4 regions of the uncultured Phascolarctobacterium sp. genome follow, and region 3 is predicted to be linked to each of the others. Evidence: riboswitches for the same ligand, from Rfam matches in the RefSeq annotation. Region 3 holds a riboswitch; each other region holds the start of a gene.

Region 1 (3,389 bases), on a different contig from region 3:
GTCTGTAGAGCAGACTATGGTAGCATCGGCACCGGACTCAAGAGCAGCTTTGACAGCTTCTTCTACAGTCGGGAACCCATTATTGGTCATGACTTCAAAGGCTGCGACCTGCATAAAAGAGGTAACAAAGTCGGCACGTGCTTTATGCTGCGGGATCGGACCCATGTTGGCCAGGAAAATTTTAACATTTTCGCCGGTTTTAGCAACAAAGCTTTCTGTGCGCATGCGCAGTTCTTCATAGCGTTCAGTCCAGCGGTGCGGAGCGATAGCTTCCACTTTTTCGCCCTGAGCGCTGCCGGTAAGGGCTGCTGAGATCTCGCCCATCGTCGCGCCAGCCAGCAATGCTTTTTCAGCATCAGCGATCAAGGAACCCAGTTCACTGGCATCACGTTTGCCAAGATCGCTGAGTACAGCTTCAACATAAGCGTTATCACGTACTTTGACGTTGACTTCCAAATCAGTTTTACGTGCTTTCAGGATTCCAGCGAAATCTACTTCAGGCACTTCCAAAAGTTCTTCGGTCATGTTAGGATACATGTTATTGCCAACCGCACGGTCTTTTCTGGTGGCGAGGTTTTTGAAACGGTCTTCCAGAATCTCTTTGATCGCAGCCTGTACTTTACCGCTTTCAAGTGCTGCCAGCAAGCCGCCATGGCTTTCGATCTCCTGGAATTTAGCCCAGGTTTTTTCCGTAAATTCTTCGGTCAGGGGTTCGATATACCAGCTGCCGCCGGAAGGATCGATCGGCTGAATAAAGTTGAATTCATGCTGCTCCATGATCTGGATATTACGGGCAATACGGCGTGAGAACACGTCGCTGGGGCGGATGCAATGGTCAAAGGGTTTGACATACATGCCGTCCATACCGCCGACAACGGCGGAGAAGGATTGAGTAGCCGCACGCAGCAGGTTTACATAAGGATCGTATTTAGTCTGGCAGAAGGTGGAAGTGCTGACATAAAGATTGATCTTTTGTGCTTCTTCGTCACCGCCGCAGCTTTTAACGATTTGTGCCCAAACCATTTTCAGGCTGCGCAGTTTGGCGATCTCCATAAAGAAATTGGCGCCGATGCTGAAATGGAAACGCAGGTGGCGGCAGAAGGCGTTGATGTCGATGCCGCGGCGTTCCATAGCGCGCATATAGGTTACTGCTTCGTTCATGGCGTAGGCTACTTCCTGAATGTCGTTAGCGCCGCCGTTGTGATAAACATCGGTATTGACTACTACTGTTCTCAGCTGCGGAGCATTTTTTTCAGCCCAGGCAATGCTGTGTGCCATTTCGTCATAATATTCGTCCAATGGACGAACTAATGCGCCATCCAAAGCAAGTTCCCCAATAGGATCGGCGGTGATAGCGCCATGCAGTTTGGTAAGGGGCAGGCTTTTTTTATCGCAGGCAGCAGCAACAGCTGCCAAAAGAGCGATATTGGAAGCGCCGGCGTAAATGTCGATCTCAAATTTTTCCAGATCGACGCCGTCGAGCAGTTTTTCTACGTCTGCCGCGGTAGCCAGGGAAACGCCGATGTCGGCAACGTCTTTTTCTTCTGCTTTGTCAGGGTCGCAGCCTTTACGGGTCGCGGTGTCTAAAGCGACGCTGGCAGCGGTGGTTCCTTTCAAGAGTTCGTATTTGACCATTTCATTGGCTTCGGCAGGAGTTTTGCCATCACATTCCTGGGCTATCGTCCAGACTTTATGGATGTACCCGCCGGCATTGGCACCACGCAGGTTGCTTTCCATACCGGGATAGGTTTTATTGTGGGTGATCTTTTCCTGATCCTCTAATCTGTAAATGGGATTCAGGGTGATGCCCTCATAAGTTTTGGTAAACATACTTTTTTCAAAAGAACCGCCTTTAAGAGCAGTAACTACTTCTTGCTTCCATTCCTCATAGGACGGCGGCGTAAATTCATCAAATGTCACTGGAGAAAAAGCTGTTTCTGAAGCTTCTTCCTTGTGAAGCTCTGCTGTAAGGTTTTTATCTTGTTCCATATACGGCATCCTTTCATTGATTATTTTCTGTGCCGGGGCAGTAAAACCATTCACCTCCTGTATTTTGCTTACTTACGTATCGCAGAGTGGTTCGAGTATCTCCTACCTAAACTGCATCTGTTAAGTGTCTCTTTTCCTAAAAAAATAAACCACCACTGTTTTTGTGATGGTTATTTTGCCGCGCACCCCTACGCAGGCAAAGGAAAAGAAGGTTCTTATACAAAAGAACTTGAGAATGGCAATAAACCTGACAGGGTGTTCCAGTCCTGTCACAAATAAATATATCCACTGATGGCTGACCTTAATCCCGAGGTCTAGCCATCACACTTCGACCTCAATGCGCGCGTAGGGCGCAGAAAAACAGAAAACCGTTTTCTTAAAATAATATTAAGAAAAACGGTCAGAAATTCATAGCAAAAGATTCGCACTTCGTATTTACCCAAAATACGAACTCTGCAGCATCTCCTCCCCGTCTCTCGCAGGTCAATCAGCGATGGTGGCTAAGGCAGTTCTTCTGACTCCGATTCACAGCTTCCTTCACCTTCCCAGTATTGCTACCAGTGGTATCTGAAGTTCGCTCCTCGTTACAGCGGCGGGACCGCGTCGGGATTACACCGACTTCTCTATTAAGCTCCGTAGAGCACCTTTAGCTTCCAATATTCATTTGATGTCTTAATTATATTTATTACTATTTCTTTTGTCAAGCCTTTTGGTAGATTTTTTTATCTATCATCTGCCATAAATAGTAAGGCCTCATACCCTGCTGCAATATACTGCAGGGTATGAGGCCGCTTTTATCCAGTTATTTTATTTTTAAAATACAGGTTAATGCCTAAGGGAACACAGATATTTAAAAACAGCAGCCGCACCAGCTGATAGGTGAGAATGATCGAAACATCTTCGCCCATACTCATGCCTGCCAGGCACATTTCCGCAATGCCGCCCGGAGCCATGGCCAGGAAGGCCGTGATCAGCGAAAAGCCATAACGATCCGACAGGGACCAGGCCACAACGACACTGACACCGATCATCAAAACAATGCCGCAAAAAATATACGGCATCAATTCTCTGGTGGCAGAAAGTTTTTTGGGCTCCAACATAACGCCCATATACAGGCCGATACTGACCTGTGCCGCCATCATCAGCAGATCAGGCACAGGCTGCAGGCTGCCCAAAAAGTACGAGCCGGCCGCGGTCGCCAGGATCGGTCCCAGCAAACGCGGGGTCGGTACATTGAACTTTGTGGCGAGAAAAGCGCCTAAAAAAGACAGCGGCAGCATGATCAGCCAATTGATTCCGCCAGTGGCCGCTACAGTGACGCCGCCCTGGATCACCTGGGCCCCCAGCCCATGGATCACCAGAAATGGCACGGCTACGATGACGCCTACCAGACGCAGGGT
Region 2 (3,389 bases), on a different contig from region 3:
CCCAATAAGGTTGTCTGAATCTGTCTGATAATAATGAGCTGCAAAAGTAGTTTTATTATCAATTCTGGTATTGAAACCAATCTCTTTGGTTTCCCCTTCTTCTGGATTCAATTTTCCACTGCCATAAAATGGATTATATAATTCATATAAATATGGGGCTCGGAAAAACTCCTTATATGATACATACATTGTAGTAATATCATTAAAATCATAAGAAATAACGCCACTGGCTGTAGTTTTATTTCCATATTCGGAATGTTTAGATAAACGTACACCAGGTGTAACAGTGAAAGCACCGAACTTCATTTTATCTTCAATAAAAAAAGCCTTATTATCTACGGTACCAGTCATATTCGGTGTATATTGATCCTGATACTTATTCATAGCATCCTTATAATAATCATAACCACCAACAATAGTGTGATTACCGTCTGCATAAGTCAACTGATCAGAAAAACCCCATGTTTTTTCACGCATCAGCCACAATGTTGCCGGATGATTAGTATCATCATCTAAATCTGAAGTACGTGAAAAAAATGACAAATTATTATTCAATTTATCATTAAATTTATAATTAAATGCCACTGCATATTTCGTATTATTTTTACTTCCATCAGTCATACCACCAGTGAAAATGGTCGGTCCCATCATATCAGAAGAAGTCTCAGGACGCCCATAGTCTAATTTATATTTGGAATAGCTAAAATTAATATCTGCTTTATCACCGAATTTCTGACCAATTTTTACGCCATAACTCTCGCTGTCAATCATATTGCGCGTATAATTTCCATGTCCATCTTTATAGTCTTTCATTTTGTCCTTTTGTGCATTAACAGTCCAATATAATCCAGCTTTAGTCATGCCCTGATTATAAAAATTATAAGTTCGCTTTCCATAACTGCCTACAACTGCGGAAATTTTACTACGGCTTACTCCCGTATCAGGTTTACGAGTAATAATATTGATAACACCACCAACTGCATCTGAACCATAAAGAGTGGACGCAGACCCTTTTAAAACTTCAATTCTCTCGATATTATCCATATTGCTTATTTCTGAAGGCTGAAACACACTAAATGTCGATCCATTGGTGTTTGCACGCATACCATCAACTAAAACCAGCACATGACTAGTACCATTTATATACAAATAATCTGCTGAATAATTAGCACCAGTTGCGCTATAGTTCTGAATGCTCACCCCGGGAACACTGCGCAGTGCATCACTAACCGTTTGATAATGCTTATCTTCTATTTCCTTACGTGAAACAACATTAACGTTAGCATTAGAGTCAAAATTTGACTGCTCGATTCTTCCGGCAGTTACAACAATCTGATCTAAATTAAACTCACTTATTTTCCCTTCTTCAGCATGTACTGCTGTACCCCCCCAGATGACATTACCACTTACCAGTAAAGTCATCAAAATTTTGTTGCTTAAACTTTTCTTCACAATTCATCAATTCCTTTCCTAAACAACTTTTTTATCTGTCAAAAAATGCTTCACCCTTTTCTTTCAGGCCGTAAAACATTTTTGCCAAAACAAAAGAAAAAACCTTCTGTCACTGCGACAAAGGTTTAAGGAAAAAGGAAAAGAACTGACAAGTAAACACGTACTTTTCCTATATTTCCACCTATCTCTCGCAGGGAAATACAAATTATTTTAACAGGCAGTTCTTCTGACTCTGGTTCATTGCTTACCTTGCCTTCCCAAGAATTTCTTCTCAGTGACATATTAAGGTTCACTCCCCATTACAGCGGCGGGACCATACCGGATTTACACCGGTTTCTCTATTAACTCTTGACAAGAGACCCGTTAAAGTATTCAATTGTATATAGAAGTATAATTTAAAAATAATTTATTACTAACTGTGATTAAGGCTAAACTATATACCTATAGTAGAGTCAATAGAAATTTTAAGGGGTTTTAAGTAATGGCAGAAAAAATATCAGAAAACTATTTTACTATCGGTGAATTCGCTGGTCTTTTTGGTGTTTCCAAACAAACGTTATTTTATTACGAACGCAATAAAATCCTTATACCTGCTTTGATAGAAGAAAACGGTTATCGTTATTACGCTTTGGAACAATATTTTATTTTTGATATTATTATTAATCTACGTAAACTTGGTGTTCCATTAAAAAAAATAACAAGTTACATACAAAATCGTAATATTGATGATCTGCAAAACCTTTTTTCTAGTAAGCAAAATGAATATAAACTACAAATAGATATTATGAGTCGTAATATACTCAATTTACAAACAAAAATAAATCGCCTTGAAAAAGTAAAAAAAATAAAAACTGACAGAATAACTTTAGAAGAACATGAAAAAGAATATATAGTTGTCAGCAAATTTACTGACCTTAATTCTTCGATGAAAGAAAAAATAAAGCTTGTAGCCAAACATAATTATCCATTTGCTGTAAGTGAAATTTTAAATGAATATTTAATGGGTTATATCCTTCCTTATGAAAAATTGAAAGCAGGCTTATTATCAGATATAACCTCAATTTTTACCACGGTTTCTCACCCCGATGAATACAATGACGTAAAAATAAAACCGGAAGGTCTTTACGCTTCTATTTTTACACCTAATGGTTATCATGTAAATTACAAACATACAATAAAAAAACTTTTTGACTTTATTGAGTTGAATTCTTTAGAAATAGTTGGTGATTTATATATAGAACAATTACGTAATTATTGGTCTACAGAGTCATCTCAGCAATATGTAACTAAAATAATGATTCCCGTAGATTATAAATAAAAATACAGCTCAGACTAAAAAAAGTTCTGAGCTGTATTTTTTATTTTACTTTGGCAGCATCCAATACCTGTTGAAAAATTTTATGTGCTTCTTCGGAAGAACGGCCTTCTGCCAGTGCGGCTTTTGCATGCTCTACAGCCATTTTATAGGTTTTATGTGCAGCGTCATCAGGTAAATTATCAATATCGTAATTCATTATCTGATTGAACATAGCATGAATCTCTTCTGCAGATTTTCCTGCTGCTTTAGCCGCTTCTACGTGTTTCATCGCCATTTTGTAACGATATTCTGCATGAGGTGTTTTCGGCAATTCATATTTGGGGTGTGTCATAGTATATCTCTCCTTTGGTATATGATTTCAGGTTTCCCTGTCTTCATCATATGTCATATACCTATAGTAGAGTAAATACTTTGATAGAATTATTTTTTTATTTGTGCTATCGACACTCTTTTTAGCGCGCACTCGCTGGGATATGGCGTTTTAACGCCGCTGCCATACCAGCGGGCAAAACAACCGCCGCCGCATAGTTTAAAATCTTCGCACTGCTTACAGAAAAACATTGAAGTCCTGATCTGTTCCTGCACTTTATTCACTAATTTATTATCCAGACCGGTTTCA
Region 3 (3,389 bases):
ACAGAGAGTTGGAAAAACTGGTATACGCTTGTTATGCAAGTTTTTCTGCCCCTCTGCGTCAGCAGGGGGGCAGTTCTTATTTCCTGCAGGTTCAGTCATAGCCTGCAAACTCCACTCAACTCAGACCTTTGGGCGTGGTGCCGCTGGGGTGGCGGCATCCATGCTTGCGGTCATAAGTGCCGGAGTAATAAATGACGTGTCCATTGACAATTTCAAAAATGAAAAATTAGAGCTGGGTATTTTGGAATGTAGAAATCCAAAGTTTTATAGGGAAGTCCGGTGGGAATCCGGCGCTGTCACGCAACTGTATTAGGGAGCTTCAGTATCGCAGTCCTTTCACTAAGGGATGCTGGGGTAATGATCTTGAGTCAGAGTGCTGACTGGTTCTATCTTTTGAACAGCCTGCGTAGACAGACTGGGAGAAAATTTTGCAGAGATATTTAAGTTTGGCGTTTTGCCAGACAAATATTTCTGCGGACGCTATGATTATGCGCTGAAACCAGCAGCGCGGAAATTTTAGTATTTTCGACCAGAAAAGCGGAGCAGGCTGTTTGGTAAAAACAAACGCTGCACTTTCACCGAATGGACTGGTAGAAAATGCAGCGTTATTTTTTGCTGAAAGTGTCCGAATTTTACAGCGGCAGGTAAAAATGCGAGTAGTGACGCGTACTTACATACTGCTGTAAAATGACAGTTTCTAAACGATGATCATGTTTAGAAACGGCAAAACAGAAATGCTGGAATTTTTAAGTTGGTGTGGAGGATATGATGAAGAAAAATTTGAGAAGGCAAAGAACATTACAAGTATTACCGGCGGCTATTGCCTTATCGTTAGGCGTAATCGCACCGTTTGCCCCCCCCCAGTGTGCATTTGCGGCTGATATCCAAACGCAGCCTGATGGCGGTGCGCATTATATCAATGTTGGCTCAACTGTTACTGGTCAGGATACGTTTCTTGACCTTGAAAAAGGAACATCAATCAGTAATAGTGTCATTAATGAATATAAAACATTTAGGTTAGGAAATTCCAATTTCTTTTCAGTAGTATCAAAAAGAGACGGCACGACTTCAACGGTTAAGATAGTAGATCCTATGTTTAATTTTAACAAATTTTTGGCAGATGACATATCTGCACCAAGTGATGCAAATGCTGTGGCTATTAAATTACGTAACAGCGATGGTGAGTACTATTATAAAGTGCTTGGAACTAAAGATAAGGGATTTGGTTATAAGGCAGCAACGAATCCAGCTACAGGAGTACTGCTTAGTCAACTTGTTGGTATGCAAACATCAGCTGCGCAAAGTGAAATATATGGTTATCTAAAAAATGGCGAAAATGAAAAAGTTAAGGAATGGATGACTAAATATCTTCCTTGTTTGTGTTATGTTCAAATAGATGCTGCGGATTTGGAAAAGATTGAAAATTATATAGATAGTAGTTCATCAGAAGGCAATAGTCAATTAAACAATTATTTGCAAAATGATCAGTATGTTTTAAGTGGTGATGATATAGCTATTAAAGGTTCCATAGAAACTCAGTGGAACTTATTATGTAGTGGCAAACCAACAGATTCGCCAACAACATATTCTTATAGTAACAAAAAAATTGAATCGAATGCTTCTTGGCGTCCGATGGATAGGGCCATATATAAAGTTACTGTTAGTGATCAATACAAATTAGAGAATAAATATTGGGTAACAGGTAGTGGGCAAGGAGCTATACCTGCTAAGGATTCCACAAGCGGTAAGTTTCCTACTACAAATGGTACTGGTACTACTACTGATAATGGTGTTGGTAAGGATGAGCAAGGTGAAGAGAATAAAGAAGTGATAGCTAATACTTCAAGTACAGGTATTTTTACGGCTATTACTGTAGATAAACTGGAAACTGGAGCGGGCAGTATTATTGATCTAAGCTACTTAAATACCAATAATGATGACGGCATACCTTTGGTTTTACAAACAGAAAATAATAAGTTGGATGTTTCATTTGAAGATCATGATCAAAATAATATTTTGGCAAGAATTCAGTTAAATCGCGCTTTGATTGTTAATGACGCGACAATGGGGCAGAATACGACTTTTAGACTAGGTGTTTATAGTGATGGTGATTCCCGTACTAATGACACAGTGCGTATTACTAACGCTGAACAGCACGATGAGGATAGCAACGGCAAAACCAATCTCAATATCCAGTTGGGCTGGGTACCAGAGATCAAAGAAGGCAGTGCAGGAGGTTCATGGACTCCCTCGGAGAAAAATATTGAGAGACAAGTTGCTCAAAATACTTTACTGGGCATTTATAATGGAGCAGATAAATTTACAGTAACAGCACAGCAGTCAGAAATAGACGGGGTTTTTGGTACTTATTTGTTGTTGCCGGAAATTGGTCAGTATGATGATTATTATAATACCGGTGTTGAAGGCGACAAACAGGGTACAGCCTGGTATTTAAAAGGTTATACCTATGCGGATACGGGAGAGTTATCGGAAAGCGGCAAAAGTGTTTCCGAAAACAGTACGGTGCAGAATAATTTTGTCAAAGCCAATAACCTCAGCCTCTTCCGCCGCAGCGAAAACCTGCACGGCGGAAGATTGAACCGCCAGGAAGCTGGCGGTAATGGGCCCCAGCATGATGAGAGCGGACTGGCCGGCGAGCTGCGCGAGAATTTATGGGCCGATGTCTGGCACGGCAAATTTGACGCCAAGGCGGCTTATGCCCGCAGCACCAACCAGTCTTATAACGGCTTTCAGGTCGGTTATGATAAGCTGCTGAGCAAAAAATTCTATGGCGGTAAGGTCTATACCGGTTTTTATGCCAGCAAGATCGACGGCAAAAGTACCACAGCTGCAGGTAAAGGCGAGCAGGACAGCTATGGCGTAGGCGTTTACAGCAGCTGGGTGGGCGACAAAGGGCACTTTATCGACCTGGGGGTCAACGCCTTTAAACTCAAAAATGATTATCACTTTACCGGTAATACAGGCAACGGCAGCATCGGTAAGGTCAAAGGCGATAACAGCACCTGGGCTTATGGTATCGGCGCGCAGTACGGCAAGCGCAATGAACTTAGTTCTAATTGGTTCTGGGAACCTTCCGTATCTCTGTATGTGGGCCATGTGGATGAAAGCAACTATAAACTGACTAACGGCTTGGGCATACACGAGCAGGGCTATGATACTGCCATTGGCAAGTTGGGGCTGAAAGCTGGTAAGAATATCGGCGACAAAGGCAACCTCTATGCTGGCGTCAGCTGGGGACACGAGTTTGCCGGCGGGCAAAAGCTGCACCAAAGCTACGGCCCTTTAAACAGACTGGTTGAAACGGTTGGCGGCAGCGACAGCTGGTGGGAATGGAACGTGGGCGGCAAAGTAAAACTTTCGCCCAATGC
Region 4 (3,389 bases), on a different contig from region 3:
TTTGACGTCGGTAGTGCCAGCTTTATCGGCATACGCAAAGCCCCAGATATTGCTTTTTTCAGTTCCCAGCTGATAGGCTGTCAAGGTATCGGCAACAAGCTGGGCCTGTCCGCCATTGGTAAAGGAACCCTCCAGCTTCAGCAGCCTGTTGCCTGTCAGCTTCACAATACTGCCACAGGTGCTGTTAACGCTGCTGTAGCCCTCCATCTTACTGCTATGTCCTATTACCAGCTCGTTGGCCCCCAAAGTAACTTTCTGCGAAAATTTATATTTCATATCATTATAATCAGCATTATCTAAATCAATATTTTTAGCCACCGTCAGTTTATCAACCCCAGTGATGCTGGTAACATAATTGCCACTATTCTGTTCAATTTTAGTAATATTCAGATCACCTTTGCCGCCGGCCTGCAATTCCATAGTTCCTTCTTTATTTTTACCAGCCTCGTCAAAAAAATAGATCTCGCCCAAAGACCCGCCGATCTCCCGGGCCTGCATTTTGATGGCGCCGTTCTTGCTGATAGAGATCTTTTTACTGTCAAAAACTATCTTTTCCGCATTGACGTTTAAAAGGCCGTTTTCTAATTTTACATCCCCGTTCAGGTTAAAGCTTTGGCTGACACTGTTGATGGTGCCGTCATTTCCCGAAGCCTCTGTAGCGCCATTGGCGGTGCAGAACCCGCCTAAAGTAATATTACCCTCAGAAAAAATATTGGCTACAGCTGCATCACCGAATCTTTCACTGCTGGAACCGATCATACCCACAGCGCCGATAGTGACCTGCTGAGTCCGGATGTCGCCGATGTCAATCTGAACTCCGCCGTTGACGCTTCCTACGGAACCGATAGTGACATTTTTGCCGGTCACCTTGCCGGTAGCGTCATGATGCACCAGCAGCGTTTTGATATCCAGATCATTCTGGGCCACGATCGTAATGGCAGCGTCCGTAGTAGACTTGACATTATTCAAACTCACATTATTGGCCTTGATATTGATCTCGGCCTGACGCCTAGCAATAACGTCGCCCGTATAGTATTTATAGCCTACGCCGCCAAGCTGACGCAGAAAATCCTCCTGATACGTGCCCAAAACCACCTTGCTGTCGCCGCCGATCAGATCGCCGGTCAAGTTCACATTGATCACCGAAACGGGATTATTGGCGTCATCACTGCCGTTGCGGGCGTACAGCAGGTCAAGGTTCATGGAGCCGCCGGTAATATTGACTACACCGCCATTCATAGCCGTTACCAAAGCCAGGTCTTTGATTTTCAAATCACCTTCATAATGGGCCGGTTGATGATCTTTGTCAGGATAATCCATCTTGCCGTACATAAGGTCGTCGTCTTTGCCGTTTTCCTTGCCAATGGTAGTAGTGGCGTTGCCGTTGATATTGAGCACGCTGCCCGCCCCGGCCGCGCCCATGGCGCCGATAATGTTCTCATTCTTCCCGTTAAAGTTCAGGTCAACATTTTGCTTGCCGCCTACCAGATGGATCTTTTCGTCAAGAGCTTCCTGAGTGGCAGTGATCTTGATGACACCGTAATCCTTTTCAACTTTTTCCGGCTGCTCCTGTCCGTAAGCCGCTAATGGATAAGCAGCGCTGATGGCCAAAGCCAGCATGACCGCCTGTCCCAATTTCTTTTGTTTCTGTTTCTGCATTTTTGTCCCCCTTAAAATATTTTCCTCACCAGATATCTTTGATTCTCTATTCCAAAGCGCAAGCTCATGGAAACAAAAAGAAAACGCTCTTCTGCACACAGATACAGAAAAGCGTCAAATAAATTGCGCCATCCCGTCTATCGCAGGAATTTTACAGCGTCAAAATCGGGCAGTTCTTCTGGCTCTGCTTCATCGCTTATCTTGCCTTCCCGGTTTCCCAGTGACATTTTAAGACTCGCTCTGCATTACAGCTGCGGGACAGCACAGGTTTTACACCTGTTTCTCTATTAAGCATTACTGCACCCGATTTTTCGTATTTATATTTTTAAATATTATTACCATTTAATTAGTGATAATTTATATTTTTAAGAATAAATTATAATTTCATTCTCAATTCTATCATTAAGTCCCCCCCTGTCAAGCGTTCGTCCGCATCGAACGGACGACGCCTGACGCTGCGCCCATTAACTAAGCATAGTATAAAGACCTTGATTTTATTAAGCTATAACGACAAAACACCGCCTGCATACGCAGACGGTGTTTTGTTATCAACTCTTAATATTCATTAAACATTCTTTGGATTTCCTGCGGCGCCTTAGTCGTCAGCAGCGCCAGCTGTAAAAGGATTCTCGCTTTCTGCGGATTAAGACTGTCAGCAACAATGAATTTATTTTCATCGTCTGTCGCAATACGGCTGACGATACCGTTGCCAACCCTGGTGCTGCGTACTACGGGGATGCCGCTTTGGGCGATCTTGATCAGGGCAGGCTTCATATCGATATGCAGGTTCCCGTGACCAAAAGCCGCAACGACTAACCCCTGTGCCCCAGCCGCAACTGCTGCCTGCGCTAAAACAGCATCACAGTTTACGTGCAGATAAATAATATCGACCCGCGGCAAAGCAGTCACCTTGCTGACATCGAATTCTGCTGCCGCCGTATGCCGGCGCAAACTTGTTTTATAAAAGACAGGCCGGCCATTTTGAAAATACCCTAAATAACCCAGTTCCCAGGATTTAAAAGTTTCTATATGCGTCGTATTAGTCTTAGTCGCATCACGGGCACCATTGATCTGATCGTTCATCGCAATCAAAACGCCCTTACCTGCCGCCTCCTGCGAGCCGGCTAAAGTAACTGCATTCAGCAGATTCACCGGGCCGTCCGCACTCATTGCCGTAGCTGGGCGCATAGCGCCGACTAAAACCACCGGTTTACTGCTTTTGACAGTCAGGTTCAGAAAATATGCAGTTTCTTCCAGCGTATCCGTACCATGTGTGATCACAACGCCGTCGACATCCTGCTGCTGCAGAAGTTCGTTGACGCGGCGGCTCAGGCTCAGCCAGATATCACTGGTCATATCAAAGCTGCCGATATTGCAGAACTGCTCGCCAGTAACGTCCGCCGCTTCCAGCATTTCCGGCACAGCGTCGATCAGGGTCTGGATACCCAGTTCACCTGCCTGATAGCCTGTCATTTCCGTGTTGGAACCAGCTTTGCCGGCGATCGTGCCGCCGGTACCAAGAATTACTACTTTTGGTTTTCTCATCATTTACACCTGCCTTAATACCATTTTTCTAAAAGGATATATGAAACTATAAGCGTCAAAACACAGCCTATAGCCCAAACTGTTAACATCGGACTTGCCCACAACATTTACATCACATCCTTTGCTTCAAATCATTTTTCTGCCAGCTGCGGCTGTTTTTTATTGTTGGTCGACAGCAGCCACAT

What was found. Region 3 has a riboswitch for cobalamin ahead of Q4G98_RS07130 (TonB-dependent receptor). Riboswitches for the same ligand answer to the same signal wherever they lie in the genome.
Region 1: another riboswitch for cobalamin. It lies ahead of Q4G98_RS02595 (methylmalonyl-CoA mutase family protein); the one in region 3 lies ahead of Q4G98_RS07130 (TonB-dependent receptor).
Region 2: another riboswitch for cobalamin. It lies ahead of Q4G98_RS00115 (TonB-dependent siderophore receptor); the one in region 3 lies ahead of Q4G98_RS07130 (TonB-dependent receptor).
Region 4: another riboswitch for cobalamin. It lies ahead of Q4G98_RS02135 (autotransporter outer membrane beta-barrel domain-containing protein); the one in region 3 lies ahead of Q4G98_RS07130 (TonB-dependent receptor).

What each region holds. Positions count from the first base shown of each region.
Region 1 covers NZ_CATWDQ010000002.1:204,446-207,834, reverse strand. The annotation lists gene Q4G98_RS02595 (methylmalonyl-CoA mutase family protein) at 1-1,989, opposite strand, end outside; cobalamin riboswitch at 2,476-2,652, opposite strand; gene Q4G98_RS02590 (AbrB family transcriptional regulator) at 2,784-3,389, opposite strand, start outside.
Region 2 covers NZ_CATWDQ010000001.1:24,746-28,134, reverse strand. The annotation lists gene Q4G98_RS00115 (TonB-dependent siderophore receptor) at 1-1,452, opposite strand, end outside; cobalamin riboswitch at 1,651-1,831, opposite strand; gene Q4G98_RS00110 (MerR family transcriptional regulator) at 1,934-2,770, shown strand; gene Q4G98_RS00105 (hypothetical protein) at 2,811-3,101, opposite strand; gene Q4G98_RS00100 (radical SAM protein) at 3,191-3,389, opposite strand, start outside.
Region 3 covers NZ_CATWDQ010000007.1:68,511-71,899, forward strand. The annotation lists cobalamin riboswitch at 218-399, shown strand; gene Q4G98_RS07130 (TonB-dependent receptor) at 766-3,389, shown strand, end outside.
Region 4 covers NZ_CATWDQ010000002.1:104,602-107,990, reverse strand. The annotation lists gene Q4G98_RS02135 (autotransporter outer membrane beta-barrel domain-containing protein) at 1-1,659, opposite strand, end outside; cobalamin riboswitch at 1,810-1,981, opposite strand; gene Q4G98_RS02130 (asparaginase) at 2,215-3,207, opposite strand; gene Q4G98_RS02125 (hypothetical protein) at 3,336-3,389, opposite strand, start outside.